4 regions of the Ruegeria sp. BI11 genome follow, and region 1 is predicted to be linked to each of the others. Evidence: riboswitches for the same ligand, from Rfam matches in the RefSeq annotation. Region 1 holds a riboswitch; each other region holds the start of a gene.

Region 1 (7,160 bases):
CGTCCCGTCATCCAGATAGTCAAGCTCTCCGCCAATCGGCACGCCTTGCGCTAGTGAGGTCAGACGGACCTGACCCTCCAACTGATCGGCGATGTAATGGGCGGTGGTCTGGCCGTCGACGGTGGCATTCAGGGCGAGGATGATTTCGGTGATCCCTTCGGCTGTCACGCGGTCTTTAAGGCGGGGGATGCGCAGTTCGTCCGGCCCAACTCCGTCCAGCGCCGACAACGTGCCGCCCAGAACGTGATAGCGGCCTTTGAACACGCCTGCGCGTTCCATCGCCCAGAGGTCGGCAACGTCTTCGACCACGCACAGTTCACCGGTGGCACGGGCCTCGCTGTCGCAGATGCCACAGATATCGGTGGTGCCCACATTGCCGCAGTTCAGGCATTCGCGGGCGGTGATGGCCACTTGCTGCATGGCGTCCGACAGGGGCGTCAGCAGCAGGGCGCGTTTGCGGATCAGGTGCAACACCGCGCGACGGGCCGAGCGAGGACCGAGGCCCGGCAGCTTGGCCATCAGATCGATCAGGTTGTCGATATCGCTGTTCGAACTCACCGGGTATGCTCCTGCAAATGGGCCGGGCAGGGACGCCCGGCCGATGTTCCGTCAGGAGGGTGTATCAGAACGGTAGCTTGATGTCTGCGGGAAGGCCCATGCTTTCGGTCAGCTTCGCCATCTCGGCCTGCGCGCGCTCAGCAGCTTTGGTCTGCGCGTCCTTGATAGCGGCCAGGATCAGATCCTCGACCACTTCCTTGTCGTCGCCGTTGAAGATCGACGGATCGATGTCCAGACCTTTCAGCTCACCTTTTGCTGTGGCGGTGGCCTTGACCAGCCCGGCACCGGATTCACCGACAACCATGATTGTGTTCAGCTCTTCCTGCATATCCGTCATTTTGGTCTGCAAATCCTGCGCGGATTTCATCATCTTGGCCATGTCGCCCAGACCGCCGAGTCCTTTGAGCATCGGTATTCTCCTGTGTATCGCGTTTGTCGCCTAAATACGGGCGGTACCCGCGCGGCACAAGGGGCGAGGTTGCTCCCGCCTGCCGGGCCCAAGCTCGCTTAGGGCGGTCGGCATTAGCCGATGGCCCGTGGCGGGCGCGGGAGGGGTCCAGTGTCCCGTGTCTCGATGTGGCTCAATCTTCCTCGAATGGGTCCCATTCGTCTTCGACTTCGGGCAGGGCCTCGGTTTCGACCTTGGCCGCACGTTGTTCCGGAGTTTCGATGTTCTTGATCCGCGCCTTGGGGAACTGTGCCAATACGGCCTTCACCAGCGGGTGCTCCTTGGCTTCGGCTATCAGCGCTTCCTCAGCTGCGTTTTCCTTTTCATAGATCGTCTCGCCGCCGCCTTCGTTGACGACCGTGACGGCCCAACGGTTGCCGGTCCAGCGTTGCAACGCAGTGCCCAGACGTTGTGGCAGTTGGGCCGAGGCACGCTCGGTCGGCTGAAACTCGATGCGCCCGGGTTGGTATGCCACCAGCCGCAAAGACCGTTTGACCTCGTCTAGCAGTACACCGTCGCGATTTGCGCGGATCAACTCGACCACGTGGTCGAAGGTCGGATAGCGCGCCAGTGCGGCCTGCACATCCTGCGCCAACGCTGCGCTGGGAGCGCTGCCCCCGCCATGGGCCGGTGCTGCGTAAGAAGACGCCACCGGCGCCTGCGCCTGAACAGCGGCATGCGATGGTGCCGGTAGCCCGCCGCCCGGTCCACCGTTTGGTGGCGGAGGCGTGTCTTGCAGGCGTTTGATCAGCTCTTCCGGGCTGGGCAGATCGGCCACATGGGTCAGGCGGATCACCGCCATCTCGGCGGCCATCATAGCATTTGGTGCTGCGGATACTTCTTCGAGCGCTTTTAGCAACATCTGCCACATCCGAGTCAGAACGCGCATCGGCAGGGCTTCGGCCATCTGTTGACCGCGTGCCCGTTCGTCCGGGGATACGGTGGGGTCGTCGGCGGCGTCCGGCGTGATTTTGACAACGGAGACCCAATGGGTGATCTCGGCCAGATCGCGCAGCACGGCCAGCGGGTCGGCACCTTCGGCATATTGCCCGCCCAACTCGGTCAGCGCGCTCGCGGCGTCACCGCGCAGGATCATGTCCATCAGGTCTAGCACCCGCCCGCGATCGGCCAGGCCAAGCATCGCGCGGACCTGATCGGCACTGGTTTCGCCCGCCCCGTGCGAGATTGCCTGATCCAGAAGCGAGGTCGCATCCCGGGCCGAGCCTTCAGCCGCACGGGTGATCAGCGCCAGCGCGTCATCGGCTATCTGCGCGTTTTCCGCAGCCGCGATCTTGTTGAGCAGGCCAATCATGTCTTCGGGCTCAATCCGGCGCAGGTCGAACCGCTGACAGCGCGACAGAACCGTGACAGGCACCTTGCGAATCTCGGTGGTGGCAAAGATGAATTTCACATGCTCGGGTGGTTCCTCAAGCGTCTTGAGTAGCGCGTTGAACGCGCTGGTCGACAGCATGTGGACCTCGTCGATGATGTATATCTTGTAGCGTGCACTGGCGGCACGATAGCGGACACTGTCGATGATCTCGCGGATATCGTTCACGCCGGTTCGGCTTGCGGCGTCCATCTCCATCACGTCAACGTGGCGGCCTTCCATGATGGCCACGCAGTGTTCACATTGACCACAGGGTTCGGTCGTTGGCTTGCCTTCGCCATCGGGGCCGATGCAGTTCATACCTTTGGCGATGATCCGCGCCGTGGTGGTTTTCCCGGTGCCGCGAATGCCGGTCATGATGAAGGCCTGCGCGATCCGGTCGGCTTCGAACGCGTTTTTCAGCGTACGCACCATTGCGTCCTGACCAACGAGGTCGGCAAAGGTTTCCGGGCGGTATTTACGGGCGAGAACCTGATAGGCGGGGCTGGGCGTGTCGTTCATGTCTGCTCTGTCGGATTCGGGTTCCGATGCAGCGTAGAGACCCCCGCCGCCCGCGTCCACAGCAGGCTTGGGTGAATTTCGGTTTGCATGGCAGATTGCGCGCCCTACAAGCAATGTTTGAAGGGGGCCAACCATGAATCAGTTAGCAATTATCGCTGTATCAGTGGGAAATGGCACCGTTGCTTTATCGCCGCTACCAGGTCGGGGGGGCGAATATGCTCGGGACTTGGGCATCATTCGCGATTGGCAGCCGGATCTCGTGATCTCGATGACCACAGAGGTTGAAATGCTGCAAGAGGGTGCAGGCAGTTTTGGTGGCGACCTACGTGCGCGCAATATCGAATGGGTGCATTTGCCAATTGCGGATTTTGGTGCGCCGTCGCCTATGATTGACGCTGTATGGACCAAGGTCAGCACAGCGGCTACACGCATTTTGTCCAACAGCGGGCGGGTGTTGGTGCATTGCCGGGGCGGTTGCGGGCGGTCCGGGATGATTGTCCTGCGCCTTATGGTCGAACATGGCGAAGATCCCGAGACGGCGTTGAGCCGACTACGTGAGGTGCGGCCCTGCGCCGTCGAGACCAGCGGTCAGATTGAATGGGCCACCTTTCCACAGACGAGCGGCTAGATCAGAGCGCCAACTGCCGTTCCGTCTGTGCCACTGGATCGGACGGAATTGCTGTGACTTCTAGCATCGCGCAGGGTGGAGTGGTCAGCATGCCTGCCGGGCGCATGATCACGTCAGGGCCGAACATCATATCCGCGTAATCGTCCAGCGAATCCAGTGATGCATCATTTCCGGTTCCGCAAAAGACCCGGATCAGGTCCTTCTGCGCACGGAACCGAGCGCTGCAACCTTGCGCGCAAAAGGCCAGTTCACTGCTGCCGTCGAATTCAAAATCTGGCGTGGTCGCAGGAACCGCAGCGTCCATCGCCTGAACGACGGCACGTGCCATTTGCGCCAGTGCCGGACAGGTTTTCCCGGTGCGTTGGCAGACCGTTGCAGTGAATTGGTGTGTCTTCGTCTTCCAGATCATCTTGCGCCCTCCGCGCGTGGGACGGGGGCATGGATCAGGTATGACAGCGCGCTGACGACCTGCCCGGACACCCCGTCCGAGTTTCGGTTTTGGTTTGATGGCAGGTCTCCTGACTTGCGGGTCGTTGCTTTGCCGACCTTCCCAGCCTTGCGGCCAGTGGCGTTTCGGCATTGCTCACCGCTTACAGTTGCGGGGGCAGTCGCGGCCTTGGTCCGTTCCGGTTTCCCGGGCAGGACCGCACCGTGTTCCCTTTTCATCCCGCCCCGCGATCGGGGACGAGAACCATCACCCAATCGCTAGCGGGTTGGAGTGACCTGAGTCAAGCGGCCTTTTTTCGGGGCAAGGTGGACGTTTGGTAATGGTGAAACGGGATTGACTCGAGACGGGAAACGATGGCGTTTGGATGGTGAACTAATCAGTTCAGATTGGGGGCGCTATGTTGGACACCGCACAAGCCGTTCTGACCGAGGATCTTCGGTTTCCTTCGGGTTCTACCCAACTGTCGGCCCGGCTGTATCAGCCGGTGGCCGAGCCTCAGGTTGCGGTGGTCATCCACAGCGCTACCGGAGTGCCGCGCGACTATTACCAGCATTTCGCACGCTGGCTGGCTGCGGAACGCGGCATGGCTTGTCTAACCTATGATTACCGCGATTTCGGTCACTCACTAAGCGGACCTTTGAAATCAGCACAAGCCACGATGGCGGATTGGGCATTAATCGACATGCCTGCGGCTCGGTCCGAGATGCGTCGGCGCTATCCCGACGCACAGCACTGGAGCATCGGCCATTCCGTTGGCGGGATGCTTGGGCCGATTCAGCCGGATATTGAACAGATCGACCGCATGATCTGTGTCTGTGCCGGACCTGTAACCGTATCGGACCATCCCTGGCCCTATCGGGCTCTGGCTTTGCTGTTCTGGTACGGACATGCGCCTTTGTCCGTACAAGCGCTGGGATATTTGCCGGGCAAGGCTTTGGGATTCGGGGCGGACCTGCCTGCCAGTGTCTATTGGCAGTGGCGTCGCTGGTGCACCACGCCACGTAACTATCTTCCCGAAATTGGCGTGACCTTGCCCGAGGCCCGCTGGGCGCAGTCAGACACACCCGTAGACCTGTTTACTTTTGAGGATGACGACCTGGTGCCAAAGAATGCGGTTTGGCGGCTGGCCGATCTGTATGGTCCCAACGCGCGCCGTCATTTGCTGTCTCCGGCCGAGTTCGGCCTTTCCAAGGTTGGACATATCGGCGCCTTTGCCCGACGCAGCGCAGCCGTCTGGCCACGATTGATCGCCTAGACCTTTTCGCAACATTTCAAAGTGGGAAAGTTGAAGTGAGAGGTTGGACATCGACCCAAGCGGGGCTCGTTGTGGCTGCTTCCTTCCGGACCTGACCAGGTTGGCGAGGCGCTCGCCCGCGCCAACCTCTCGGGGTTTGATATAGGCAACGGACGCAGGAAACACAACCCGTCAGAGCGTCAAACGGATCAGCAAAAAGCCCTCATCGTCTTCTCCGACTACGTGAGGATCGTATTTCTCAAGCTCGGCAATGTGAGCCCACGCCTTGGGGCTGGTTCGCAGCAGCGTAGTCGCGCCCTGCAACGGTGCAAATTTAAAGGGATAGGGCAGGTGCTCCAGGGGATCTTGCGGCAATGCGCCTGACAGATAGTCCCGCAGGACGCGCTGGATTGGCAAAACCGGAAGTTTGATGGGCTCGACGCGATCGACAAAGGGAAAATGGCCGCCGCCATTGGCGCGGTAATTGTTCAGCGCAACGACGAACCGTTGATCGGCGGCTAGCGGATGGCCATTGAAGCAGATGTTCCGAATGCGCCGATTTTCGGGGTCGATCAGGCGGCCGCTGGCATCAAAACGAGACGGTTGTGAGAGATCGAGTTTGTAGGTAAGGCCCTGTATAATATCGAAATTGTGTCCCGCACGGTTGAGATCTACCAGTGTGGTCTGTTGTCCCGATATGATCTGGTTGAATACACCTGCAGACATTTCCAGCCAGTCGCGGATTTGCTCTCCGGCCACGACCACCGCCTGCAGCTCATTGGGAAACGCATACATATCGCTGACATGGCGCAGGCATACCTGACCAGGCGCAACATCAGTGAAAAACCGCGGACCGGCACGCCCTCCGAATTTTGAAGGAGCGGTTGCGGACAGAACCGGTAAATCCGCAAAGGGCATGTCCTGCAGATAGGGTCGCAGGGCTGCCGCCTGGGCCGCTGTGGTCAGAACTAGACCCCGATCCGGGGCACAAAAGCTGAAATAGCTGTGCAGATGCTGATCGGTCTGACCAACGGGTTGCGCTGTGCGCCGTCGGGTTTCCGAATGCCCCATAGCGAAAAGGGTCGCCAAATTCGGGTCTTCTTCGATAGATTTTGGTGAGTTGCCGGGTTTTGAGGGGCACACCGACCGCAGGATGACGCGGTGATCCTGCACTGTCCAACCGCCGTTTTCCGCTCTGTCCAGGGGCAGGTCGATCAGCCCTAGATATGCCCCGAACGCACCGGGCATGACCACAGGTTTGCCCTGGACCAACCCAAGGTTTGCGTCGACGTGTTCAGTGCTATCATGCGCACTACCGGGCAGCGTCAGATGCGAATGCCCGGCAATCAAGGCGTCTATGCCTTCAATTCCGGTCAGAGGGATGATCGCGTTCTCCAAGTAGGGGTCCGGTTCGGCTGGCCCTACTCCTGTATGCGCAAGTGCGAGGATCAGGTCACAGCCCAAAGCCTTTAGATCCCAAACTTTTTGCCTGGCGCATGTCAGGATATCATCCATCACGACCCTGCCTTGCAGCCGATGGCCCTCCCACTTAACCGTTTGCGGTGGCAGGACAGAGAACACGCCGATTTTCAATGTAACCGGCTGGTTGCCGCAATAAGCCGTTCGTGTCAGGATTGCATGATTTTGCCAGGTGGTTTCGGCGTCTTGCCGGTGCGCATTGCTGCAAATCACCGGACATCGAGCGTCTGCAATCACGCGATCCAGCGTTTGCAGCCCAAAGCCGAAATCGTGGTTTCCCAGCCCAATGGCGTCATAACCCAGATCGGCAAAAGCCTGCATCAGGATATGCGGTGCGTTTTCAGGCTCGACCGCCCAATCCCCCAGCGGGGTGCCTTGCAGCGAATCTCCGTTGTCGAACAGTAGCACCAGAGCACCTTGCGCTTCGGCCTCTTCTCGGGCCGCGCGGATCAGGCTGGCGGTGCGTGTAAAGCC
Region 2 (7,160 bases), on a different contig from region 1:
GCCGGGGCCCAGTGTGGCCACCAGAATGGCAGGCGCTCCGTCGCGGTGATGCACCGCCTCGGCCATGAAACCGGCGGCGTTTTCGTGTTTGGCCAGGTGAAAGGTGATCCCGGCCTGTTCTAGCGCGTCCACCAACGTCAGAACCTCGCCGCCCGGCATGCCAAACGCGTGGCGGCACCCGGCCTCGTACAGTCGTTGGGCCAGAAGGTCAGCCGCGCGGGTAGAGAGGTCCTGCATTCTTTATGCTCCGAAATTTTCGCTGCTCAGCAGATTGCGGAGGACGCGCCCGGACGCAAGCAGGATCACGTCAGTGTGACTATTTGACGGCGGATTCCGCCACTGCCTTAAACTTTGTGTCGAGTTCTTGGGCAATATCGCGCAATGGCTCTCCGCCTTCATAGACATAGGGGGCAAAGACAAAGCTGGGTGTTTTGTAGGACAGGGTGGCCGTACCGTCGTCGTTTTCGGTTACATAAAAGCGGACCGGTGCCTCGATCATGGCACTGACCGAGGTTTCCAGAACGCGCACGGCGTAGTCGTTGTTGAAGGCCCCAATCACCAGATTGCCGGGAATGATGATGCCGCGGGCCGCAGCGGCCTTGGTCGGACCGGCCTGTGTGACCACGATCAGCCCGTTTTCTTTTACGGCGGACTTTGTATCCGCAACCAGCTGTTCATAGGTTTTGTCAGTCGGATATACCGCCCAGCCTGACAGTGGTTCCTCGGCCCCAACGGGCAGGGCAAGAAGACAGAGCAAACCTAAAAGCGCGCGCATGATTGTGCCTCGTTTGATGTGGCCTTTCGAGTGATGCCAGAAATCCGGGTTCGGTGCACGCACATTCCTGTGCGCATTCGGGATTGCGCCAAGGGCCGGAAAGCCGCAGAAACATGCAAACGACCAAACACGAGGCCACACGTGGACCCGATACGCCTATTGATTTGCAGCAGCTGTGCGGGAAACCGCGACTCTGAGGCCGAGAAACAGGCTGTGGATACTGCGCTGACTCGGGCAGGTTTGAATGACCGGGTTGAGGTCACGGATCACGCCTGCTTCAGTGGCTGCGCGGAGCCGACGGCACTGGCGCTGCAAGCCCACGGGCGGGCGTCTTACGTGTTTTCGGGGGTTAATGTTGTTGCCGATGCCGAAGACATCGCGGCAACCTGCCAGACCTACTTGGACAGCCCCGCAGGTTGGATCGAAGACGCCCGACCCTGCGGGCGGCTTCGGATGTGTTTGCGCGCACGTATTCCGGCGCTTTAGTCGACCTGAACGGTCACTGCCGCGACGACTGGTACATTGTCGACTGTCAACGCACTGTGGCTGTTTGCGTTCAGCGACACGGAAACTTCGACTTCGCCTTTCGGCAGGTCTGGAATGTGGATCCAGTTACCGTAGAGACGGGCCAGTTTCTCGCCATTTATGTAAACATGCGCGTGGCCTTCGCCGTCTACGTCGTCAGTCGACGCGTTTTCCGGGGCAAACCGGAAATTCTGAGGCATGACGTGCAGGTTCCACCCGGCCATCGGGTCTTGGGTCAAAGCGATTGCGACGCTGGGGGCGTCCGCCCCGGAGGGCAAGTTTACCGTAGTCGAATGGTCATGTGCCATCGCTTCAGCATGCGCGCCGCCGTGATGGGACGGGTCGCCGTGATCGTGGCCGTCAAAAGTGACGCCATTGGCGGCCGCCAGCACAAAGCCAGCACCACCGCCGAACACCAGGCCGATCGCAAAAAGGGCAAGTGAGCGTGCCATTTTTCTTTCCTTGAGTGCAAAAAGAAACGCGCCGGGCGGAACCCGGCGCGTCATTATGTTGGAGGATTAAGCCGTCGCTTCGACGCGTTTGCCTTCGCTCTGCCAGAAATAGCCGGCAAAGGTGCCGACCAGAACCCAAGCAACCAGACCGATGCCAAAGGCGCGGGCGGCGAACAAAGCACCGATTTCCGTCGGGACGGGGCCGGTGAACACATCTGGTTCAGGAGCACCAATCAGATGTGGTGCCAGCAACAAAACCGCAGCGATCACATAGCTGATCAGGTTGCCGCCAAAGGCAATCAGCCACAGTGCAACAATCGCGGCACCCACAGTGGCAAACCACCAGACCTGACGAGCATAGACGTCGGCAGCGGCGACACCGGGCACTTCAGGCGCCAGGGTAAAGCCGGGCGCCAGGTGAAAGGCGATGAACCCCGCCAGACCCCACAGAACACCAGTACGGCCATCAATCGTGTGACCCTGGCCTTCGGCAACTGACATCAGCGCAACCATCAGCAGCGCATAGCCGGTATAGGTCAGCATGGTGAAGATAACGCTCAGCCCGTCACGGGTCAGTTCCGAGAACATGCCCGGCAGTTCGGGATGGGCCGAAACGGCCTCGGCCCCGAAATGGACCAGCTCACCGGATTCGTACAGTTCCGCGTGTAGCAATACAGGTTGCACAAAGACCAACTGCAGCAAGGCGGCTATCAGCCCCGCTGCAGCACCAGCGAACAACGCGCTGGTCAGTATACGACTGAACATGTTCTTAGTGGCAGGGGAAGCCGGTCGCGTGGCGCACGTCGTGGGCTGCATCGTGCAGCGCTGCAGCCTGTACGTGACCGGTCAGGGTAATGATGCCCAGACCCAGAACCACCGCGAACATGACCGGAAGGATACCAGCGCGCGAGGCGGATGCTGTTTGCGTTTGTGTTGCCATCTTTTATTCTCCTTTGCCGCCGCACCCGACGGCCGGTGTTTCAATTGTCGCCTGGCAGGTCTCCTGGCTTGCGGGTCGATGCCTCTGTTCGCCTTCCCCCTGAGAACAGGAGTGGCTGGTTGAACAGGGGCTCTCCGCTTACAGTCGCGGGGGCGGCTGTGGACTTGGCTGCCATGGCAGTCGCACCACATTCCCTCTTAGCATCCGGATGTCTCCGGCAGGACCAGACGCTTTTATTTAGCCGCTATGATGCCAACCGCGCAATCGTCATTTGCGACCTTTTAGGTCAGATCACGCGCTTTTTCAGCAAATAGATATCCATGATCCAGCCATGGTCGGCGCGTGCCCTGGCGCGGGTGTCCAAAATCTCCTGCGCCACATCGGTCAGAGCGCCTTTGATTAGGGTTTCCTCATTCATGCCGACATAGGCACCCCACCAAATGTCGTAATCGGCCATGTCCAAGGTTTGAAATGAACATTCACCATCCAGCATTACCGCAACTTTTGAGGCATTTGTAGGCCAACCCTCATCCCGGATGCGTCGTCCAGTCGTCACGACATAAGGCGCACCTAGATCATTGATTGGGATGGCATGAGCCGCTGTCAGCGCCTGCAGGGCGGTGATTCCTGGGATTACCCGTGTCTGCGGCCGAGGGTCTAATCGTGACGCGATTCGCAGTGAGCTGTCATAAAGCGACGGGTCGCCCCAGATCAGCAGCGCCACATGCTGCGCATTCGGATGAGCCGCAATTGCCTCGTGCCAGCGTAGGGCAATTGCATCATGCCATTCGTCGACGCCACGCAGATAACCATCGTCGGCCCGGCGTTTGGGAATATCGAAATAGGCGATCTGTGGCGGTGTGTCGGTCACAGCGGCGATGATCTCTTCGCGTAGCCCGGCCAGATCGGCCTTGTTCTCGCCTTTGCGGGGGATCAGGATCAGGTCTGCATCGCGAATAGCCTGCGCGCCCTGAAAGGTCACGTGATCCGGGTTGCCAGTACCAATTCCGATCAAAGTCAGGTCAAACATCGTCGAACTCTGCCAATGGGCCATACAAGATCAGGGCCGGAGCTGTGCCGATTTCAGATTCCAGCTTGTCCGACAGCACGCCAATGGTAGCGCGATGAAGGCTCTGGTCGGGGGTCGAAACGGACTCGGCCATCAGGGCTGGAGTGTTCAGTGGCAAGCCATGGTCGTGTAGAGCCTTAACCAATAGGGGAAAGGTCCGTTTACCCATGAACACCACCGTCGTCGCATCCGGATCGGCCAGTGCAGGCAGGTTCAGATCTTCGGGCAGTTTGCCACTGACGTCATGACCGGTGACAAACTGAACCCGCCGCGCGGTCAGACGTCGAGTCAGCGGTATCCCCGCCGCTGCAGCGGCTGCAACGGCCGACGGGATGCCGGGAATAATCTCATACTCGATCCCGGCGGCGCGCAGGGCGACAAGCTCTTCTTCCAACCGGCCGAACAACCCACCATCGCCGGATTTCAATCGCACCACGCGGGCACCGGTCTTGGCATAATCCACCAGCAGGCGGCTGACGTGATCTTGCTTGGGCGAAGGTCGCCCGGCGCGTTTGCCCACGCCCACCAAATCGGCGTCGTCGCGTGCATGGCTCAGGATAGGGCCGCTGCTAAGGTCGTCGAACAGTACCGCATCGGCTTTTTGCATCCGGTCGACTGCTTTCAGGGTCAAAAGCTCGGGGTCACCGGGGCCGGAACCGATGAAGGATACGAACCCGCTCATGCCGAGGCCTCAGCGATCAAGTGAAAGAAAGTACCGGTAACGTTGCCGCGTACCGATCCGGTCTGCGGACCCTCGGCCCCTTCGGCATCAAACACCCGCGCCAGATGTGCGTCGGGTTGTTCCATGATCGAGGAATAGTGGAACTCATGCCCCCGCAAAGCGGTATCGGCTGCAAAACCGGGCATCGGGGCCAGCAATTCCGCGCGTCGGTATCCCAAATTGAACTTGCGCTTTTCATACGAAGTCACGAGTCCCAACAAGCCAGCCATCTGATGCTGGACACCTTCTTTGTCGATCAATGCTTGACCCAGCGCCATGTAACCTCCGCACTCCCCATGTACGGGTTTGGTTTCGGCATGTTTGCGCAGGCCGGTCTGGAATGTGTCGGCAGCAGCCAACGTACCGGCATGCAGTTCGGGGTATCCGCCAGGCAGCCAAACCAGGTTGGCATCAGCGGCAGGTGCTTCGTTCGCAAGGGGGGAAAACGGCAATATCTCAGCCCCCGCAGCACGCCACCCTTCTAGCAAATGCGGGTAGGTGAAGGAAAACGCGGCGTCCCGGGCCAGTGCAATCCGTTGCGCCGGGGGGCGCGGCAGCGCGGCTGACGATGGCTCATTGGGGCCTGAGGAGGCCGCCACTTTAATAGCCTCAAGATCCACATGTTCGCGCAGAAACGCGGCGTAGCCGACAATTGCGCTTTCCAGATCGGGATGCTCGACCGCTTGAATCAATCCCAGATGGCGTTCCGGAAGGGTCAGATCTCCGCGTCGGGGTAAAACGCCCAGAACCGGCAAACCGGCGCGTTCCATGCCCAGACGGGTCAATCGTTCATGCCGGGGGCTGGCGCAGCGGTTCAGGATCACTCCGGCAAAGGGCAGGTCCGGGTTATACATCCGAAACCCCAGAGCCGTTGCGGCTGCCGATTGCGCCTGACCGCCTACATCCAGCACCAGCACCACGGGCCAGCCCATGCGCTGCGCGGTCTCGGCACTAGACCCATGCCCCAGCTCGCCCGGCTTGGCCACGCCATCGAACAACCCCATCGAGCCCTCGGCGACCACTATATCCGCACCCTCAGCTTGCGCCGAAATCGCGTTCAACAACGGATCACCCATCGCCCAGCTGTCCAGATTGAACGAGGCCCGCCCTGCGGCTGCCCGGTGAAAGGCAGGGTCGATGTAATCGGGGCCGCTTTTGAACGGTTGTACGGTTAGGCCATCTTCAGCCAAAGCCCGCAGCAGGCCCAACATTACTGTTGTCTTGCCTGTTCCCGACGACGGGGCCGAAATCAGAAGACCCGGAGGATTAGTCATCTCCATGACTCCAGCTTGACCACGGGCTATCGGCGCTTTGCGGGCGATAGCGACGATCATAATCTTTTGAATACAGGCAGCTTTCGTCGAACCCTTCGCCCGCCAGCGCCGGGCCAACCATGATCAACGCAGTACGCGCGATGCTGTCATCCAGCGCCTCTTTCAGGTTGTCCAGCGTGGCGCGGATGATCCGCTCATCCGGCCAGCTGGCCCGATACACCACGGCCACGGGACAGTCTGCGCCATACGCAGGGGTCAGGTCAGCAATCACTTTGTCCAGATTGCCGATCGAGAGATGAATGGCCAAAGTCGCCCCAGTGCGGGCAAAATTCTCAAGCGTCTCGCCTTCTGGCATTGACGATGCACGGCCCGGCGTCCGGGTCAGGACAACAGATTGCGCCAGACCGGGCAAGGTCAGTTCGGTGCCCAAGGCTGCGGCAGCGGCCGCAAAAGACGGCACGCCGGGGGTTACGCTGACCGGGATGCCCATTTCCTTCAGCCTTCGGATTTGTTCACCCATCGCCGACCAGACCGAAAGGTCGCCGGAATGCAGCCGCGCCACATCCTGACCAGCCTGATGCGCGGCCTCAATCTCGGCCATGATCTGGTCTAGGTCCATCGGCGCGGTGTTCACGATCTTTGCGCCCTCGGGGCAGTGACCGAGGATTTCCTCAGGCACCAGCGACCCGGCATAAAGACACACGGGGCATGACGCGATGATATCACGTCCACGCAGGGTCAGCAGGTCGGCAGCGCCCGGTCCGGCACCAATGAAATGAACGGTCATTTTTGTCCTCCAACGGCGACGGCGCAGGTGGCAAGCCGGTCGTCCGATATTTGTCTGGGTGAGATCAGCCGCGCACCAGAACCGGCGGCGGCAAGGGCGGATGCTTCGGCCACGCTGCCGGTGCCATAGGTGGCGCGGCTGCGGTTCGAGCAGGTGAGTGTGCGTTGCCCGACCAGATCGGCTGGGGCAACAAAATGCAGGGGCAAATCGATGACCGAGGCGAATTCGGCCAGTGCGGGATGGCCGTCTTTATCCGCCACCGTTGCCAGCGCGTCCACAGGCTGCCCGTTGCTGGCCCGATCAAATGCCGCGTGTAGGCTATCCAGCGTGGCCGTGGACGAAAACCCCAATCCCGCGACGATCATAGGGTGACGCTCCACTGCACCACAGGGTAGGCGGACTTCCAGCCGCGTCGGGGGCCAAGCGCCGAGGCCTGTGCCAGTTCAATGCGCAAAAGCTCTCCGCCAAGTTTACCCTGCCACTGCGCCAGCAAAGCTTCGCTTTCCAATGTCACAGCATTGGCGACTAGCCGGGTGCCTTTGGGCAGGGCGGCTTGCAGCCACTCCATCAATTCGGTGCTGAGACCACCGCCGACGAAAACCACGTCCGGCAAGGTT
Region 3 (7,160 bases), on a different contig from region 1:
GCCAGCCATCCAGTCACCCGGTCGATTATGGCCTCGATACGTTCGGGCTCGGCCCGATGGGCAAAGCGGGAATATTCCAGATGCGGATCGCGCTTGCCCGGTTCCTTGAACGAGGCAATGCCTGCTGAGATACGCCCGTCCACCTCAGGCAGCACCACATGCATGGCGAGGTCGGCGGGGGACAGTCCGCGTTCCGCCTCGGCCCAAGCCTTTCGGCGCGACGTGGCGAGTGCAATCTGGAATACGGGCACATTCGCCGCATCCAATGGGGACGTCCCAGACGCGCCTTTGCCTGAAAAAGAGGTGGCGTTGATGATCGCCGATGGGGTCAGAGCAACGACCTGTTCGCGCAGCCAATCGGCGGCTGCGGGCGCTTTCAGGGATGGCGCAAATAATCCAACCGCATCGAACCCTCGCGCGCGCAAGCTTCTGATCAGTGCTGCGACCGGGGCGGTGTCAGCCGAGGTCAGGTAAGCGCGGTAAAACGTGACGATGATGCGTTTCGCGTCGCCTGAGAACGCGGTATCTGCCGCGATCACGCCGCGATCCGGGCACCAAGCACCACATTCCGGCAGGGTCTTGGCTCCCATCACCGGCCCGGCATAAAGCCCCGCCGCCAGCGCCATCTGCGCCAATGCGGCCTGCGCCGCGACTTCTCCGCCAGTATCACACAGATGCGCCAGTCGCCGCAGTGTGGACACGGGCAAGGTGGAATAGTCGTCCAGCCGCGTATCCTCGCGCCCATCGGCGGGTAATACGGCTAGCGCGATGCCCTTGGCCTGTGCCAACGACAAAACCTGCTGCAGACCGTAGGACCAGTAGGGTACGCCGCCAATGAGACGGATCAGAATGCCTTTCGCGCCCTCGAGTGTCTGCTCGACATAGGTGTCGACGGACAGAGGGTGTTTTAGCGCCGTCAGGTTGGCCAGCCGCATCGTGGGCATTCGTCCGTCAGCGCCGCCGCCGCGATGCCAGCCTGCAGCGAAAGCGCCAAGGTCGCTGTCCGAAAAGGACAGCACCACCAGATCCGCCGGGCTCTGGCCCAGGTCGGTCGGGGTCTCTGTTTCCTCTAACCCGTGGCTTTCGCGGAAGACGACGTGCATGGCTTACTCGGCGGCCTCGGTCACACCCACGAGGATTTCGCGGATCGCGGCTTCCTTAATGTCGTCATGCTCGGCAATCACGACCAGACGCGAGCGGCGTTCCTCGCCGGGCTCCCACGGGCGGTCGTATTGGTGACGCACACGGGCGCCAACGGCCTGCACCAACAGACGCATCGGTTTGCCCTGAACTGCGGCATAGCCTTTGACGCGCAGAATGTTCAGCTCATTCGCCAAACGTTCGATATTGGCGACCAGTTGGGCCGGGTCGGTCTGTTCCGGCAACTCGACTATGATGCTTTGGAAATCGTCATGCTCGTGGTCGTGATGTCCGTCGTGATGCGACGGGCGGGCATCCATGTCATCTTCGGCCGCTGCCTCAAGGCCCAGAACAACACGGACATCTACAGCCCCCTCGGCAACCTCAACCACGGGCAGCGGACGCGGGGCCTCGGCTGCAATGACTTCCTTGGCCTTAGCAACACCTTCCGGGCCTGCCAGATCGGGCTTGGTCAGCAGGATGATGTCGGCGCAGGAGATCTGATCCTCGAACACTTCGGAGAGGGGCGTTTCATGGTCGATCGAGTCATCGGCCAGGCGCTGGGCGTCAACGGCCTCGACATTCGGGGCGAAACGCCCGGCGGCGACGGCTTCGGCATCGGCCAGCGCGATCACGCCATCCACGGTGATCTTCGAGCGGATATCGGGCCAGTCAAAGGCTTTCAGCAGCGGCTTGGGCAAGGCGAGGCCAGAGGTTTCGATCAGGATGTGATCGGGTCGCGGTTCCAGCGCCATCAGGGCCTCGATGGTCGGAATGAAATCATCGGCCACGGTGCAGCAGATGCAGCCATTGGCCAGCTCCATGATGTTTTCCGCCGGGCAATCGGGGATGGCACAGGATTTCAGGATATCGCCATCAACGCCAACATCGCCAAATTCATTGACGACAACGGCCAGACGTTTGCCCTGCGGGTTCTGCATCAGGTGCTTGACCAGAGTAGTTTTGCCCGAGCCCAGAAAGCCGGTGATCACAGTGACGGGGAGTTTTTCGAGATTGCTCATTTCAGGGCTCCAATCGGGGGAATGCGGGCCGCACAGTTTTTGCGGAAATGTTCGGGACGTTCGCGCCATTTGACCAGACCGTCATCGGCGGCGAGGTACTTGGTGACGCCTTCGACAATGGTGTCGACATGGTCGGTTTCGTTCAGGTTTTCGTAAACAAAGGTCCAGCGGGTCGGCCCGCCGCGCAGCACAATCGAGCATCCCTGATCGCAGTTGGACAGGCATTCGACCGGCTTCAGCGCGATCCCCTCGGGCAAACCTGCATCTTCCAATGCCTTGTGCAGCAGGGTGCCCGGACGCTGTGCATCGTCCTCAATTGGCAGGCCACGACGACAGGTGGTGCAGACCAGCAGCTCGACTGGTGCAACCTCGGTCACGTCTCTCATCCCCCCAAATCCTCTTCGCAGGGGACGGGGTTTCATGCGGGCCACGTCTGCACATGGACCCGACACCGGATCACCCCGTCCGGTTTCAACTTCGGGCGCTGGCAGGTCTCCCGGCTTGCGGATGTCGGGGCGTTTGCCCCGGCAGATGTCCCGCCTTCCCGGCCTTACAGGCCAGTGGCATTGGGCACCCTCTCCGGTCACGGTCGCGGGGGCGGCTGCGTTTGACGGTTGCCCGCTGACGCATTCCCTTTTCATCCATCCGAAGATGGACACCAACGCAAGGGACATGCGGCACGGGCAGGGGCCTTGTCAAGCATGAGGCACACGGCGATTTCGATCAGGTCAGAAAAGCGACCAGCCTGTGTCAATCCGCGGCATGCGCAGCCAGCCGTTCCCGCAGCCAGGCGCAAAACAACCCGGCTGCGTCGGTCGGTTGGGCGGCACCCTGGGCGCTGATCAGGTAATGCGACTGGGCAAAGGGAATCGCAGGTCCTGCAATCGCGATGGGCGCAGCCTGCCGGATCGCGTTTTGGGCGAACCGTTCCAGCACCGTCGCATAACCCGCACCAGCCATCACTAGTTGCAGCGCAGCGACCGAGGTGTCGACTGAATGGCTGGGCGGTTGATCCGGAGGAGCGATATGGTTGGCCTGAAAATACCGCGCCCAGTTGTCCTCGTATCCAAGGATGTGAATGAGAGGGCCTTCTTGCAGGGTATTCAGAGTGAGGGGGCCGTCCCCGGCCCGGCACACTGGAACCAACTTTTCATCTGTCAGCTTTTCGGACTGGACCCCTGGCCAATCGCCATAACCCAGCCGGATTTCCACATCCACATCGCCTGGTGCCACGCTGTCATTCCAGATATGCGATACCAGACGCACGGGGATATCCGGATGGCGCGCGGAAAAGCCGGGCAGTTCCGCAGCGACCCAGTATGTGGCTGTCGATATCGCCGCGCGGATTGTCAGAGTCTGGCGCGAGGCGGGGCCGAATAGGCTGTTGGTGGACAGCGCAATGTCGCCGAGCGCACGCCGCACAGTCAGGGAATAAGAATGGCCCAGCTCGGTCAGCTCTAACCGCCGGGCATTCCGGGTGAACAGCTTTTGGCCCAGTTCCGCCTCGAGCGAGCGGATATGCAAAGATACCGCCGTCTGCGTCAGCCCCAGCTCTTTCGCTGTGGTCGTAAAGTTTAGATGCCGCGCAGCGGTTTCGAAACTGCGCAGCCATGCAGGGTTCGGCAGGCGGTCCATGTATCACCAAATTTTTTTGACCATAACTGGCATTATTAATCATTTTCGTTTCCGAAAGACAACACGGATACTCAAACCCGAATACGACCGTCAGGAGGGAATTATGAAAGTCGGATTTATCGGTTTGGGAAATGTGGGCGGCAAACTGTCCGGCTCGCTTCTGCGCAATGGGATTGACCTGACGGTTCATGACCTCAACTCCGATCTTGTGGCCGATTTTGTAGCCAAAGGTGCCAATGCCGCCGAAAGCCCGGCACAGATGATGCGGGATTGTGATTCCGTTATCACCTGCCTGCCGTCCCCGGCTGCCTCGGACGCAGTGATGCAGGGCATGCTGCCAGAAGTCGGGCCGGGCAAGATTTGGATGGAGATGTCGACCACCGACGAGGCCGAGGTCAAACGGCTGGGCGCCATGGTGATCGAACGGGGCGGTGCCGCCGTAGACTGCCCGGTCTCGGGCGGGTGCCACCGGGCGGCAACCGGCAATATCTCGATCTTCGCCGGATGTGATCGCGAAACCTTTGAACGCATTCTGCCGTTTTTGACCACGATGGGCCGGCGCGTGCTGCATACTGGGGAACTGGGGTCGGCTTCGGTCCTGAAAGTTTTGACCAACTATCTGGCAACGGCCAACCTGATCACCTGTGCCGAAGCGTTGGTGACGGCAAAGGCGGCCGGAATGGACCTGAACACCACCTATGAGGCGATCAAGATTTCCTCGGGCACCTCCTTTGTGCATGAAACCGAAAGTCAGGTCATTCTGAACGGGTCGCGTGACATCTCGTTCACCATGGATCTTGTCAAAAAGGATATCGGATTGTTCCAGGACGTCGCCGACCGAGCCGGAGTGCCCTTGGAAATCAACCCTGTGATGATCCGTATCTTTGAGGATGGAATTGCCCGTTATGGCGAGCGTGAACTGTCGCCGAACATCATCAAACGGTTGGAGGACTCGACCGGGCTGGATATCACCGCACCCGGTTTTCCGACCGAAATGACGGATGATGAACCGGAAGAGCCGGGCTATGAGGTCATCCCTCAGAGAGGGCAGGCCGAATAGAGCGCACCGTACGCCTTTGAAACAGGTTGAGATTTTAAAGGATTGGAGGCGAGTACCGGAATCGAACCGGTGTACACGGATTTGCAATCCGCTGCGTCACCACTCCGCCAACTCGCCTTTTCAAGTAAAATCAAATACTTGCCGTGGTGTGGCAGGCGTTTTAACACCTTTCTCTAGGGGCGTCCAGAGGGTTGCTCGCAAAAAATCCGCTTCCATGGGGTGCTGATTATTGTGGCGCGACACCAAGTCTCTGCGATCTGGCGAAACTTTCAACACCGCAGCCGTTGCTGGTTCCGTCCGGATATGGCAAAAGCCTGAAATACTTGGGACTAACATGAGCGATCCAATGACAGATTTCGCAACCCGGCGCCGTACGATGGTTGATACACAGGTTCGACCCTCGGATGTAACAAAATTTCCTATCATTGACGCCATGCTGACCGTCCAGAGAGAGAATTTTGTACCCGATGCGCAACGCGAAGCAGCATATGCTGAAGGCGTGATCGATCTTGGGGACGGTCGCTGTCTGCCCGAGCCGCGGACGTTGGCAAAAATGCTAGATGCACTGAATATCTCGAATGACGAAGTGGTTTTGGATATCGCCCCTGCGCTGGGCTATTCCACCGCCGTCGCGGCCCGAATGGCGCAGTTGGTGGTCGCTGTGGAAGAAGACGAAGATCTGGCTTCCGAAGCACAAACGATCCTGATGGAGGCAGATGCGGACAACGCGATTGTGCATGTTGGTCCGCTAGCGCAGGGCGCAACAGAACACGGTCCTTATGACGTCATCATGATTCAAGGCGGGGTTGAGCAGGTGCCCGAGGCACTGATCGCACAGTTGAAGGATCACGGGCGCATTGCCTGCCTGTTTGTCGAGGGAGAGCTTGGCACAGTGCGGATCGGGCATAAATCCGCTGGTCGGGTGACCTGGCGTCATGCATTCAATGCCAACGCCCCGGTTTTGCAGGCATTTTCTACTGAGTGTGTATTTTCGCTATAATTTTACGGCATATTTTTCTGCCGCCTTGATTAGTTGAAAACAACGGCGCAAACTGCGGTCAGGGCAGCGTAATTTTGATTTGAGAAGGATTTCGTCATGCGTTCGAGGGCAGGGGGAAAGATTTTTAAGGCAATGGCACTGACTGCGGGACTCGCGCTTAGTGCTGTGCCGGGGCGCGCGGTATGGGCTGATAACCTGACCGACGCGTTTATCGGGGCTTACAATACCAGCGGCTTGCTGGAACAGAACCGCGCCTTGCTGCGTGCAGCTGATGAAGACGTCGCAATTGCCTTGTCAGCGCTGCGTCCGATCATCAACTGGGCGGTCGAGGTTAGTCAGAACTACAACCGCAGCTCCACAAGTGCTGGGGTGGTCAGAGACGAGCCATCCAATTTTTTCACCGGCCTTACATTGAGCCAGCTTATCTATGATGGCGGCTTCTCGGTTCTTGGCAAACAATCGGCGCAGGAAACTGTATTGGCCACGCGGCAGACGTTGCTGGATGTCGAACAGGACGTCCTGTTTCGCGGTCTAAACGCCTATCTGGGTGTACTTCTGCAGGAAGAAACCGTTCAGATCCGCCTGAACAACGTGGATGTATCGGCCGAGGAATTACGGGCCTCTCAGGATCGCTTTGACGTGGGTGAGGTGACCCGGACCGACGTCGCATTGTCCGAAGCGCAGCTGGCCAGCTCGCAAGCGGATCTTGCGGTCGCGCGCGGAAACCTGAGCATTGCGCAGGCGGAATATGTCAACGCCGTGGGCAAGGCACCGGGACGTACCGCCGGTCAGCCAAGCCTGCCGAATCTGCCACGGTCCGAGGGTGAAGCTACTAGCCTTGCGCAACGTAACCACCCAGCCATTCTGTCAGCGCAGCATCAAGTGCGAGCGCTGGATTTGTTCGTGCAACAGCAGCGTGCCAACCTTGGTCCGAATGTCAGGCTGAACGCGGATGCGGGTTTGCGCGAAAGCTATGATAATGATGACAGCCTCGAGGACGCGACCATCGCGCTACGTTTTGAGCAGCCGATTTATGCAGGTGGTCGTCTGGCCGCCACGGTCCGTCGGGCGATGGCAACGCGTGACGCATCGCGCGCCAATTTGCTGAACGTGCAGAAAGACATCACCCAAGGGGTCGCGGACGCCTATGCTGCGTACCAGGCAGCAAGCGCCAGCCTGCGGGCATCAACGGAACGGGTCCGGGCCTCGCAAGTGGCTTTTGACGGTATCCGGGAGGAAGCAACCCTGGGCGCGCGGACCACTCTGGACGTGCTGAACGCTCAGCAGGACCTTTTGGACGCGC
Region 4 (7,160 bases), on a different contig from region 1:
CTATGTTCTTGAGCAGGCCGTGAAACGCGAACAATTCCCCGACGAGGTTGAAAGCCGTTACCTGTCTTTCATGAAAGACGATCTGTCGTCCCGTTACGCGGAGTTCATCGGCAACGAGATCCAAAAAGCCTATCTGGAATCCTATTCTGACTTTGGTCAGAACCTGTTCGACAGATACATCTCCTTTGCTGATGCCTGGATCGAAGATCAAGACTTCAAGGATCCGGATACTGGCCAGATTCTCAATCGGGGCGTTTTGGAACAGGAACTTGAAAAGATCGAAAAACCGGCCGGAATTTCCAACCCCAAGGATTTCCGAAACGAAGTTGTCAAATTCGTTCTGCGCGCGCGGGCCAACAATCAAGGTCGGAACCCTGACTGGCGCAAATATGAAAAGCTGAGAAGGGTTATCGAAAAGCGCATGTTCGGTCAGATTCAAGACTTGCTGCCGGTCATCAGCTTTGGTGCCAAGCGGGACAAAGAAACTGAAGCTAAGCATAACGAGTTCATTGATCGCATGATCGGCCGCGGCTACACGCGCCGTCAGGTCAGGCGCCTGGTTGAATGGTACATGCGGGTCAACAAGGCAGGATGAGGAGTCTATGCTAAAATGGCCCATTTCATCGACCGAAGGCTGAACCCCAAGGATAAGAACCTTGGGAACCGTAGACGATTTCTGCGCCGGGTTCGCTCTGCCGTCAAAGAGGCGGTTGACGAAAGTGTCCGGCGCCGAAAAATCGCCGATGTCGGCCAGCAGGAAAACGTCTCGGTACCGTCAGACGGAATCGGAGAACCTCATTTTCAGCATGACATCAAAGGTGGTTCCAGACACCGGGTTCTGACCGGAAATAAGACGTTTAAAGCGGGTGACCGGCTTAAGAAACCCCCGTCGGGCCAGAGCGGGCAGGGTGGACGTGAAGGGGCGCCCGATGGGGAGGGCGAGGACGAGTTCATGTTCGTTCTGTCGCGGGACGAGTTTCTTTCCCTGTTCTTTGAGGATCTCGAACTGCCCGACATGATCAAACGCAGTCTGAAAGAGGTTCCCGTCTCTAAACCGCATCGCATGGGCTATACCGCCGCCGGAACACCCGCCAACCTCAGTGTTTCGCGTACAATGCGCAATGCTTTCGGCCGACGTCTCGCAATGCGGCGCCCGACAAACACCGAGATACAGGCTCTAACACAACAGGTTGAAGAACTGGAGGCGTTGGAAAAACCAGATGCGGCGCGAAAGGCGGAGAAGCAGTTGCTGCGCGATCAGCTCGACAAGTTGCTAAGGCGACGCAAGATCATTCCCTACATTGACCCGCTGGACGTGCGTTACAAGTATTTCGAGATGCGCCCCGAGCCAGCGGCAAATGCGGTGATGTTCTGCCTGATGGACGTTTCGGCCTCAATGGGTGAGCGGGAGAAGAACCTTGCCAAGCAGTTCTTTGTCTTGCTGCACCTATTCCTCAAGCAACGCTACGACAAGATCGAGCTTGTATTCATCCGCCACACCCAGGTTGCCGCGGAAGTTGATGAAGACACCTTCTTTCACTCCCGCCAAACCGGCGGTACGGTCGTGAGCAGCGCGCTCAACGAGATGAAAAAGATTATCGAAGCCCGCTACCCGTCCGCACTGTGGAATATCTATGCCGCGCAAGCATCAGATGGTGAGAACTTCAGCGGAGATTCGCAATTGTGCGCCGACCTGCTGAACAGTGAACTGATGAAGTGCTGCCAATATTTCGCCTATACGGAAATCGTCGACGAGACCGAAGCCAATCTGATGAACAGCGAAGATAATGGCATGGAACTTTGGCGCTCGTACCGACAAGTCGCAGAGGCCTGGCCAAACTTCGCCATGAAACGGATCGCGCGCGCTAGTGACATCTACCCGGTTCTGCATGAGCTGTTTGCGCGCAAGACGAACGGAGTTTCCAATGGCTGATCGGGCTAAAGCCAAGACACCGCTGTTTGACGGCGCGGAGTGGGATTTCGAGACCATCCAGCGTAGTTTTGACGCGATCGAGCGCGTGGCGATTGATGATCTCGAACTTGACGTCTATCCCAATCAGATCGAAATCATCTCGTATCAGCAGATGCTGGATGCCTACTCGTCGACCGGGATGCCGCTCATGTATCGGCACTGGTCTTTTGGGAAGCGTTTCGTTCACGAAGAAAAAGCCTACCGCAAAGGCGCAAACGGCCTTGCCTATGAGATCGTAATCAATTCCGACCCCTGTATTTCGTATTGTCTCGAAGACAACACGATGGCGCTTCAGGTCCTTGTGATTGCGCACGCGGCCTTCGGGCATAATCATTTCTTCAAGAACAATCATCTGTTTCGCCAGTGGAGCGATGCGCAGGGTATTCTCGACTACCTCGACTACGCACGTGGTTTTATTGCCCAATGCGAAGAACAGCACGGGGAACGCGAGGTTGAGAAATTACTCGATGCGGCGCACGCGCTCATGCCGTCGAGCGTTTTCCGGCACCGGCGCCCACCCCACTCATCGCTCGCGGATGAGAGAACCCGACAGCGCGAGCGGCGCATCGAAGAAGAGCGGGCAGTACATTACCTGTGGGATGCCTTTGATCATCCCACGCAATCATCCAAAACCGATGAAGAGGCACAAAAACGAAAGCGCGAAATGGGGCTGCCGGAAGAAAATCTGCTCTATTTCGTTGAACGTCACAGCCCGGTTCTGGAGTCCTGGCAGCGTGAAGTTCTGCGCATCGTCCGCAATATCGCGCAGTATTTCTACCCACAGCGCCAGACCAAAGTGATGAACGAAGGATGCGCCTGCTTCGTCCACTACTACATCACCAATCAGTTGCACAGCGCCGGTCTGCTGACGGACGGCGCAATGCTCGAAATCTTGCACAGCCATACCAACGTGCTGACGCAGCCCGATTTTGACGCTCCGAATGCGATGGGGATCAACCCTTATGCGCTGGGTTTCGCGATGATGCAGGATATTCAACGCATCTGCACCAACCCGACCGAGGAGGACCGGGAATGGTTTCCGGACATAGCGGGCAGCCGCGCTTGGCGTGAAATTTTAAAGGATGCCTGGGCTAACTACCGTGACGAGAGTTTTGTTCAGCAGTTCCTCAGCCCCAATGTCATGCGTCGTTTCCGCATGTTTTCGCTGACAGATGACGACGGAAAACCCTTCTACACAGTCGACGCGATTCACGACGAACGTGGCTATCATCAGGTGCGCGACACCCTGGCGCGTGGCTTCGACGTATCGGAACACGATCCTGATATTCAGATCGTCGATGTGGACCTGTTGGGAGATCGCCACCTCAGGCTGAATCACTCTGTGCGCAACGGTGTGCCGCTAGACAAGAGAGCCTGTGAAGCGACACTGGACCATCTACGACAAATTTGGGGCTTCGACGCGGCGTTCGAAAACTAGCAACGATTGTAGGCTTAGACGCCCCACTAGCTCCGATGTCCCCTTTTAGTTGTCTAGCCAGAAATACCTTGTGGGACAAAAGCAAAGAATAACCCCGCCGGAGCGGGGTTAATCCGTGAAGAATTTCGTCAACGCCTAATGCATGCAGCAAAATGCGCCGTGCTTCACATCTTTCATCATCATATCAAAGTCCTTGCCACGCATCTCAATCAGAGTTTTATGGTCTCCGGCTTCGAACCAAATCCTGTCGAGTCCAGTGAGACTGTTGTCTACAACGGTCGGCAGATTATAGGCGTCGCCAACCGGCGGTATCGCGCCGAGGGCGCAATCATCAAACAGTTCGCGCATTTCGGATTCAGGGGCCAAACCAAGACGGCGGTCCATCATCGATTGCAGAGCGGTGAGGTCGACCTGATGATTGCTTGGCAGAACAGCAAGAATCGGACCCTCCTCCATGTGTATTACAACGGACTTTGCGAGGTGATCGCCGGGTACATGCGCCGCTTCAGCGCATTCGCTCGCAGTGGCGGCATAGGGATGCGGGACAGTGTCAAAAGGAATCCCTTGAGAGTCCAGATGATGCTTCAGACGAGATGCGATAGTCATGGTGCCCTCCATATAATAGAAGGCGTCCCGGACGCGAAGCGTGTCACGGTACGCACCCAGGGCGCAATTTGGTGTATGAACTCATATTGTGCGCTCAATGAGCGTAACGGGCAAGGGGGCAAGGTGTACAATCGCCGGGGTTAGTCCTGATGAAGGCTGCCGTAGCACCGAAAAACCCGCCCGCCCCCGATCGAAGGACCGAGATAGGCCCATTTCGATCTTGTACTGGACCCTGTATTTGGCCCCGACGCCGAAGTATGAGCGGTAATCTGGGGCAAAGCAGACTGCGCCGGAATCGCCGCTTTGGCAATTCCACGGTCGCCTTTGACGCTTTGTCGACCGCGCCGAGGCAGTGGTTATCCGAAAGTGCACAGCCGTGATCCCAGGAACCCGCGCGGTATTTCTGATCGAAAGGCCGTCGCTTCATGTCTCGGTTGACATGGCACTCGGTCTAAGACAATCAAGGAATGGATGGTTCCCGATGGTGCGCCCAAGGGATGAATAGGGAATACGGTGAGGTCTGCCAAACGGCGCCAAGTCCGTGACTGCCCCCGCAACTGTAAGCGGTAAGCGACGCCAAACACCCACTGGCCTAGTGGCTGGGAAGGATGGCCAAGCATCGACCCGCAAGTCAGGAGACCTGCCATCACATGTTTAACCAACCCGGGGCGGGGCGTCCTGGAAGGAGGCTTATATGGCACGTCTGATACGTGTTTACATGATCGGCACCTTCTGTCCGCGCTTGGCGTCAAGCGGAGCGGGCAATGCCGGATACACCTGACCATATCCTTCTGATCTGCACGACCTGCAGCGGCACATTGTCTTTTGATGCCATACGCTATGCGTTGACCGGCAAGTTGCCTGCGGGATTTATGATCCGTACTGTTGCCTGCATGGCCGGTTGTGCGCATCCGGTAACAGTCGGATTCCAGGCCAGCGATAAGGCGCAATATCTATTCGGCAATATTGAAAGCTCAGAAGACATTGAAGCTTTGGCTGAGTTCGCGTGGCAATACCATGCAAGTAGGGATGGCTGGACCAACGCCACTGACCGACCCAGGCCATTGTTCACAAAAACCCTTTCTCGTTTACCTCGGATCCAATTGGAGGAGCCAACATGACGACTTCGGCCTTTCTGACTGCGCGCGATCTCGAATACTACGCGCTCAACGGAGACACTCTGTTGCAAGGCGCCTCGTTTGAGCTGGATGAGGGGGCCATATTGGCGATCGCCGGACCGAACGGGGCGGGGAAAACGACGCTTCTTAACCTACTGTGCGGGACGGCTGAGCTTGTGCTGGGTGACGTTTTGATCAATGGACGCAGCCTAAGACGGATGACCGCCAAAGAGCGCGCCCGCATAATCGCTGTTGTGGGCCAGCAAGAGCTTCCGGATGGCAGGCTTATGTTGCGGGATTATATTGCATTGGGCCAAATTCCAATTTGGGCTGACCGTTCGGCTGAAGAACATGCTGAAGAACTGAACCGAATTCTGCACCAGACCGACCTTGCCGCGCTGGCAGACAAGCGGATGGCGGTGTTGTCCGGGGGCGAGCGTCAACGCGCGCATATCGCCAGGGCACTTGCCCAGAACCCGTCGTTGCTGTTCCTGGATGAACCCACCAACCATCTTGATCCGGATGCCAAGGGGCGAATGCTGTCTTTGGTCGCCGAATTGGGGATCACGGTGGTGATGATCGTCCACGATCTGGTGATGATCCCCGAGTTCGCCACCCACGTGGCATTGATGAAATCTACGAGACTCACGGGGTTTGGCTCCGTGGCCGAGGTGCTGACCCCAAAGCGGGTCCGCGACACTTTTGGCGTCGATTACCTGTGCTTTCAACACGAAGGCCGCGTGATCCCGGCGCTGGATATCCGAAGAAACACTGTTTCAACTTAACCCAAGGAGCTATCCCCTATGAAACACATCTGGTCCGTGGCGCTGGTCACAGCCATGGCTGGCAGCGTATCCGCCCATGAAGTCACCGTTGACAATTGTGGCGAGCCACTTGTTTTCGACACCCAGCCCGAGCGACTGGTCGTGCATGATATGAACATGACCGACATGGCCTTTGCGCTGGGTTTGCAGGACAAAATCGTTGGCCTGACCGGCATCACTGGCTGGTACAAGACCAGCCCGGAATTCGACACGTTGCGCGGCGATATCCCCGAGCTTGCGCCCAAATACCCAACGGTTGAAAATCTCGTGGCCGTGGAACCCGACCTGTTCTTCGCGGGCTGGTACTATGGTATGAAGCCAGGCGGTGATGTGACCCCAGATACGCTGGAACCTTTTGGCATCAAGACCATGATCCTGTCCGAGAGCTGTGTGCATCTGGACAAGGATCGCCCCGAGGCCAACATGGATCTGCTGTTCAACGACGTCCTGCGACTGGGCAAGGTTATGCACGTCGAAGACAAGGCTGATGCCCTGGTCAATGTCTGGAAAGAGGAATTGACCGCGATCAAAGCGCAAACCGCCGACCTGAGCAAACCTCGCGTCTTTTTGCTGGACGGCCCGGCGGACGCACCTTTTACCGCAGGTAAGTTCGCTATTCCCGATGCGATGATTGCAGCCGCCGGTGGTGACAACGTCACTCATGACATGGACACAAGCTGGGGGCGTACCTCTTGGGAGGCGGTCGCTGCGGCGAATCCGGAGTTTCTGGTGCTGCTGGATTATCAGACTGGCAACGGCGCCGAAGATACATTTAAGTTCCTGCAGGACCATCCGGTAATGTCCCAGACCGATGCCGTGAAAAACAAGCGCTGGATCGGCCTGAGGTACGAAGAGCTGACCCCCGGACCGGCAAATATCGAGGCAATCTCGAAAATGGCAAAGGCCATGCATCCGGGCCTGAATTGATATGGGCCGATTGGCTCTGACATTGGTGGCAGGGGCGGTCGTGCTGACCGCCCTTTTGCTGGTTTCGACTATCTACGGAACGACCTCGATCCCGACTTCGGATGCGTTCGCCGCAGTGGTTCTAGGCACCGGACTGGTTGAAGGCGACATGTCTCCATTACATCGGATCGTATTTGACCTGCGCCTGCCGCGCGCGTTGTTCGCCGCGGTGATCGGAGCCGGTTTGGGCATCGTCGGCGTAGTCCTGCAAACTACCACGCGCAACGATCTGGCCG

What was found. Region 1 has a riboswitch for cobalamin ahead of ACR0DT_RS17915 (hypothetical protein). Riboswitches for the same ligand answer to the same signal wherever they lie in the genome.
Region 2: linked by a shared signal. The riboswitch ahead of ACR0DT_RS22030 (CbtB domain-containing protein) and the one ahead of ACR0DT_RS17915 (hypothetical protein) in region 1 are both predicted to bind cobalamin.
Region 3: linked by a shared signal. The riboswitch ahead of ACR0DT_RS21960 (DUF1636 family protein) and the one ahead of ACR0DT_RS17915 (hypothetical protein) in region 1 are both predicted to bind cobalamin.
Region 4: linked by a shared signal. The riboswitch ahead of ACR0DT_RS24265 (DUF1636 family protein) and the one ahead of ACR0DT_RS17915 (hypothetical protein) in region 1 are both predicted to bind cobalamin.

Annotation. Positions count from the first base shown of each region.
Region 1 is NZ_JBQFSM010000009.1:56,151-63,310, reverse strand. It holds gene recR (recombination mediator RecR) at 1-558, opposite strand, end outside; gene ACR0DT_RS17930 (YbaB/EbfC family nucleoid-associated protein) at 623-967, opposite strand; gene ACR0DT_RS17925 (DNA polymerase III subunit gamma/tau) at 1,140-2,897, opposite strand; gene ACR0DT_RS17920 (protein-tyrosine phosphatase family protein) at 3,031-3,525, shown strand; gene ACR0DT_RS17915 (hypothetical protein) at 3,527-3,934, opposite strand; cobalamin riboswitch at 4,017-4,236, opposite strand; gene ACR0DT_RS17910 (alpha/beta hydrolase family protein) at 4,371-5,228, shown strand; RNA gene ffs (signal recognition particle sRNA small type) at 5,262-5,360, opposite strand; gene ACR0DT_RS17900 (bifunctional 2',3'-cyclic-nucleotide 2'-phosphodiesterase/3'-nucleotidase) at 5,400-7,160, opposite strand, start outside.
Region 2 is NZ_JBQFSM010000015.1:28,890-36,049, reverse strand. It holds gene ACR0DT_RS22055 (thiamine pyrophosphate-binding protein) at 1-237, opposite strand, end outside; gene ACR0DT_RS22050 (DUF302 domain-containing protein) at 317-775, opposite strand; gene ACR0DT_RS22045 (DUF1636 family protein) at 917-1,261, shown strand; gene ACR0DT_RS22040 (hypothetical protein) at 1,258-1,752, opposite strand; gene ACR0DT_RS22035 (CbtA family protein) at 1,819-2,517, opposite strand; gene ACR0DT_RS22030 (CbtB domain-containing protein) at 2,522-2,692, opposite strand; cobalamin riboswitch at 2,729-2,935, opposite strand; gene cobF (precorrin-6A synthase (deacetylating)) at 2,979-3,722, opposite strand; gene cobA (uroporphyrinogen-III C-methyltransferase) at 3,715-4,443, opposite strand; gene ACR0DT_RS22015 (cobyrinic acid a,c-diamide synthase CobB) at 4,440-5,762, opposite strand; gene cobM (precorrin-4 C(11)-methyltransferase) at 5,749-6,543, opposite strand; gene ACR0DT_RS22005 (cobalamin biosynthesis protein) at 6,540-6,908, opposite strand; gene cbiE (precorrin-6y C5,15-methyltransferase (decarboxylating) subunit CbiE) at 6,905-7,160, opposite strand, start outside.
Region 3 is NZ_JBQFSM010000015.1:14,636-21,795, reverse strand. It holds gene cobN (cobaltochelatase subunit CobN) at 1-1,103, opposite strand, end outside; gene cobW (cobalamin biosynthesis protein CobW) at 1,107-2,162, opposite strand; gene ACR0DT_RS21960 (DUF1636 family protein) at 2,159-2,548, opposite strand; cobalamin riboswitch at 2,632-2,840, opposite strand; gene ACR0DT_RS21955 (LysR substrate-binding domain-containing protein) at 2,913-3,797, opposite strand; gene ACR0DT_RS21950 (NAD(P)-dependent oxidoreductase) at 3,901-4,857, shown strand; tRNA gene ACR0DT_RS21945 (tRNA-Cys) at 4,901-4,974, opposite strand; gene ACR0DT_RS21940 (protein-L-isoaspartate O-methyltransferase family protein) at 5,204-5,857, shown strand; gene ACR0DT_RS21935 (TolC family outer membrane protein) at 5,954-7,160, shown strand, end outside.
Region 4 is NZ_JBQFSM010000023.1:7,616-14,775, reverse strand. It holds gene ACR0DT_RS24290 (PrkA family serine protein kinase) at 1-595, shown strand, start outside; gene ACR0DT_RS24285 (YeaH/YhbH family protein) at 611-1,933, shown strand; gene ACR0DT_RS24280 (SpoVR family protein) at 1,926-3,410, shown strand; gene ACR0DT_RS24275 (aminoacyl-tRNA deacylase) at 3,546-4,016, opposite strand; gene ACR0DT_RS24270 (DUF6525 family protein) at 4,166-4,396, shown strand; cobalamin riboswitch at 4,472-4,678, shown strand; gene ACR0DT_RS24265 (DUF1636 family protein) at 4,781-5,137, shown strand; gene ACR0DT_RS24260 (ABC transporter ATP-binding protein) at 5,134-5,919, shown strand; gene ACR0DT_RS24255 (ABC transporter substrate-binding protein) at 5,938-6,885, shown strand; gene ACR0DT_RS24250 (FecCD family ABC transporter permease) at 6,887-7,160, shown strand, end outside.